2 regions of the Maridesulfovibrio pacificus genome follow, and region 1 is predicted to be linked to the other one. Evidence: riboswitches for the same ligand, from Rfam matches in the RefSeq annotation. Region 1 holds a riboswitch; the other holds the start of a gene.

Region 1 (2,203 bases):
TGGAAGAGGCCGCGCAGTCCGTGTTGGACAGCACTGAGCTTGCGGAGCAGGCAGGGGATGCGCTTGAGGAAATTGTCTCACTTGTGGGCGGAGTGACCGGACAGGTTCGAAATATCTCCGCAGCAGCGGAAGAACAGTCCGTTTCTTCCGACCAGATTAACTCATCCTCCAAGAGTATTAACCAAATGGCGCAGATGACAACGAAATCAATGGATAAAACACGTAAATCAGCTGAGGACCTTTCCGGTCTGGCTGCGGAGTTGCGGTCGCTTATCGACGGTTTACGTGAAGAGTGTCGTGCGTCTTAATTATTTAATCAAAAGAAAGCTGCTGTTGTTTTCAGGTGAAAAAATATTTCAGCCGGACAATTCTGTCCGGCTGAAATTGTGTGAAAATGAGTAGGAGATTTTGTCTCTAAATCAAGGCCTTAGATGGTTATGAACAACGAATGAACAACTGTGGAAAACTGCTGTCCCACACGAGTTAGCCCATATGGCTCTAGGGCTGAAATGGTGTTGACCAAGAAAAAGTCTAGAGAGTCTTGACCGAATTCATCAGTCTGGTAGACTGCTTCAAGTCGTCAGCACTTCAGGAATCCGTTTCTGCTTTCTGAGCATATGGAAACTGATTAGTCGGGAACCCGGTTTGAATCCGGGGCGGTTCTGCCGCTGTCAGGGAAGCATTTTGTGTGATCCTGAGCCAGCACCCCGGCCTGAAGCATGCCTGCCCGGTGCTCCCTGCAAATTCATAGGTATGAGTTTGTTCTGTGGATGTCACCCCAGAATGGCAGGTCGGTTCAAACTGACCGGAATTTTATGTTTCTGACTTTTTTTCCGGTTCCAAAAGTCCTGCAGGATGCACCTATTGGGTCCCCTGCGTCAAAATGCACACCACCATAAGACACGGTTCAGCCGTGTGCTTGCAATCTGGGGAGGTTGCTTCCTTTTCTGCGTTCTTTTTTCGGCGCAGGTGGTGATGTGTGCGGACAAATTTTACAGGTAGCTAAATGCCCAAACAAATTCTCAAACGTGACGGTTGTCTCGAATCCTGGTCCACTGAGCGAATCTCAGAAGCAATTTTTAAAGCTTTGAAAGCAAGTGGTATCAAAGATCCTCTGCTGAGTAAGCGCCTTGGCCGCAAGGTTGAGCAGAAGCTCGCTGATGTTGATGTCCCTGAACAGGAAATGGTTCAGGACATGGTTCAGCTCGTTCTTATGGAGAACCGTCTTTATTCTGTAGCCGAACGCTACATCATATATCGTGAAAAACGCCGTGAACTGCGCCGTCAGGATGAAACCTATCTCGATATCGCCGGAACCATTGAAAGTTACCTTGACCGTTCCGACTGGCGTGTAAATGAAAACTCCAACATGGGCCATTCCTTTCAGGGATTGATGCTGCACATGTCCGGAGCGGTTCAGGCTCGTTACTGCCTTGAAAAATATCCCGAGGAAATCAGGCTTGCTCACGAGCATGGCTATTTCCACATTCATGATCTTTCTTTCGGTCTTGCCGGATACTGCGCGGGTTGGTCCCTGCGTGACCTGCTGCTGGATGGCTTCGGTCTTAAGGGACGTTGCTCTTCCGGTCCGGCTCGCCATTTTGATTCCATCACCGGACAGATGGTCAACTTCCTCGGCACCCTTCAGAACGAGTGGGCCGGTGCGCAGGCTTTCAACAACGTTGATACCTACCTCGCTCCCTTTGTTCGTCATGATGGTCTGGACTATGATCGTGTGAAGCAGATGGTGCAGAAGTTGATTTTCAACCTGAACACCACCTCCCGCTGGGGCGGCCAGAGTCCGTTCACCAACTTTACCTTTGATATGGTTCCGCCAAAGCACATCGCTAATGAGCCGGTAATCATCGGTGGTGAGTTCCAGGATACCACTTACGGTGAGTACCAAGAGGAAATGGAGATGATCAACCGTGCGTTCGTTGAAGTCATGCTTGAAGGTGACTCCGATGGCCGTATCTTCTCCTTCCCCATTCCCACCTACAACGTTACCCCGGATTTCCCGTGGGAAAGTGAAGTGGGCGAGCTGCTGCTGCAGATGACCGCCAAGTACGGCGCACCTTATTTCCAGAACTTCATCAACTCCGACCTCAACCCCGAGGACGTACGCTCCATGTGCTGCCGTCTGCAAATGGACCTGCGTGAAATCCGCAAGAAAACCGGCGGCCTGTTCGGCGCTGGAGATCTT
Region 2 (2,203 bases), on a different contig from region 1:
ATGCTATAGGAAAGTGTAATAATGCTTTTAATGCGGCCTGAATTTCAGGGGAGGTCGTAACTAATAAAGTCAGGAGAATAAGGTGAGGAAGTTACTCGTTGTTTTTGCATTGATCGGAATGATGCTTTCCGGGTGCGTATACGTAAATATGGATGTTGAGAATAAACCTGTTCCGGGTGCTGATTTCAATGGTTTGAAGACTTTTGCTTTTAAGCAGAAAAGTGAATCCAAGAAAGATCTGGAGGCTATTCTGCTTAACACTGCGAAACTGGAGCTTGAAGCAAAAGGGTTCAGCTATGATCCCAATTCACCGGATTTTATGGTTGTGGTGAATTTTGGTTCCAAGGCTTTTATGGAGCGGGGAGTAACTTACAAACGTGAAGCCTACGAATACGATTACATCAGTAAGACCAATACCGATATCGGGGTGGTTAAGACAGCTGATGCTCCTCGTGTGGACAACACTGTGCGTATCTATCTGATGACTCCCGAAAATGAAGGGATGAAGACCTACCTCTGGCGCGGTATGGCTACAAGTCAGGACCGCGAAGGTCTCGATATTGTAGGTAGATGTCTGGTTAAGGGGGCATTTTCTCAGTTCCCTGCTGCTAATGGAAAGTTCCGCGAAAAATTAAATGTTAGAGATTGCGAATAGTATAAATCAATAGCACAGATTTTATCCAAGGCCCCCGGAGTTTTTTCGGGGGCCTTTTTGTTTGGCTCAACAAAATCTTGCAGCAACCCTTGACTTTGGGGGTGAAGAATGTCATTTCTTCATCACTATATAACAATATTTTTATATATTGAATTTGATTTGTATGCGCCCGCAGGAAACGGAAGACGGTGAGAATCCGTCGCAGGCGCGCTGCTGTAACCGGGTAAATCAAGAAGGATATGGTGTCGGCCCACTGTTGGAAAACGGGAAGGAGCGGCACTGTGCGTCGAACAGGCCCGGAAGCCAGAAGACGTCCTGCAGGAGCAAGTGTCGGACCTCGCGAACAGGTCTGAGAACAGGGACAGTAGTCCCGCCGCTAAGCGGACACTTTTAATATGGAGAACTGCAATGCTGACGCACACACTAGGCTACCCAAGAATGGGCAGCAATCGCGAGCTTAAACGAAAGCTTGAATCCTACTGGAGAGGTGAAGCCGGGGCGGATGACCTAGCTTTGACCGCTAGAAAACTCCGTGAAGAGCACTGGGAAAACCAGAAGCAGGCCGGAGTTGATTTGCTGCCGGTGGGTGATTTCTCTTACTACGACCATATGCTTGATAATGCTGTGAGATTCGGCGTTATTCCTGCCAGATACAATGCGGAAGGCGCTAAGGCTTCCCTTGATGATTATTTCAGGATGGCCCGTGGCGAAGCTGGAGAAAACGGCGTGGCCGCCATGGAAATGACTAAATGGTTTGATACCAACTACCATTACATAGTGCCGGAATTCAGTAAGGATCAGGATTTTTTTCTTGCGGACGAAACCCTTCTTGGACAGGTGGAAGAAGCATCTAAGCTGGGACATAGAGTAAAGGCTGTTCTGCCCGGACCGCTGACTTTTCTGCTGCTGGGCAAATGCTCAGATCAGGAATTCGATCGCCTGGACCTGCTGGAAAAGCTTTTGCCTGCCTATGCGGAACTCATTGAGAAGCTTTCCGCTAAATGCGAATGGATTCAGTTTGATGAGCCTGTTTTGGCTCTTGATCTTGAAGAGTCTACACGCAAACTTTTCAATCCTGTTTATCGCACCCTCAAAGAAGCTGCATCAGATACAAAAATTTTGGTCGCTGCTTATTTCGGCGGTCTTGGAATCAACCTTGAAACGGCAGCATCTCTGCCTGTTGATGGTTTGCATGTGGACCTTGTGCGTGGAGCGCAGGATCTTGAGCCACTGTTAGCTAATATATCAGATAACTTGAGCCTTTCCCTCGGCGTAGTAGACGGCAGAAATATCTGGCGCGCTGATCTTGAGCGGGCTGTGGCTGCGGTTAAGTCCGCACATGTCATACTTGGCAAGGAACGTGTGCTGGTGGCTCCATCCTGCTCACTTCTGCATGTTCCCTTTGATCTTGATCTGGAAACAAAGCTGGACCCCGATATCAAATCATGGATGGCTTTTTCCCGTCAGAAATGTGCTGAAATCAGGATTATTGCAGATGCTGTAGAAGGGAAGGATGTAGAAGCTGTCCTTGCTGAGAATCGCAGGGTT

What was found. Region 1 has a riboswitch for cobalamin ahead of ACNI23_RS13780 (ribonucleoside triphosphate reductase). Riboswitches for the same ligand answer to the same signal wherever they lie in the genome.
Region 2: it holds a riboswitch for cobalamin, as region 1 does, so the genes downstream of both, metE (5-methyltetrahydropteroyltriglutamate--homocysteine S-methyltransferase) here and ACNI23_RS13780 (ribonucleoside triphosphate reductase) in region 1, are expected to answer to the same signal.

Annotation. Positions count from the first base shown of each region.
Region 1 is NZ_JBLZNE010000001.1:2,970,761-2,972,963, reverse strand. Features, by position in the region: gene ACNI23_RS13785 (methyl-accepting chemotaxis protein) at 1-308, shown strand, start outside; cobalamin riboswitch at 576-730, shown strand; gene ACNI23_RS13780 (ribonucleoside triphosphate reductase) at 1,007-2,203, shown strand, end outside.
Region 2 is NZ_JBLZNE010000002.1:256,177-258,379, reverse strand. Features, by position in the region: gene ACNI23_RS18625 (DUF4136 domain-containing protein) at 83-655, shown strand; cobalamin riboswitch at 794-987, shown strand; gene metE (5-methyltetrahydropteroyltriglutamate--homocysteine S-methyltransferase) at 1,064-2,203, shown strand, end outside.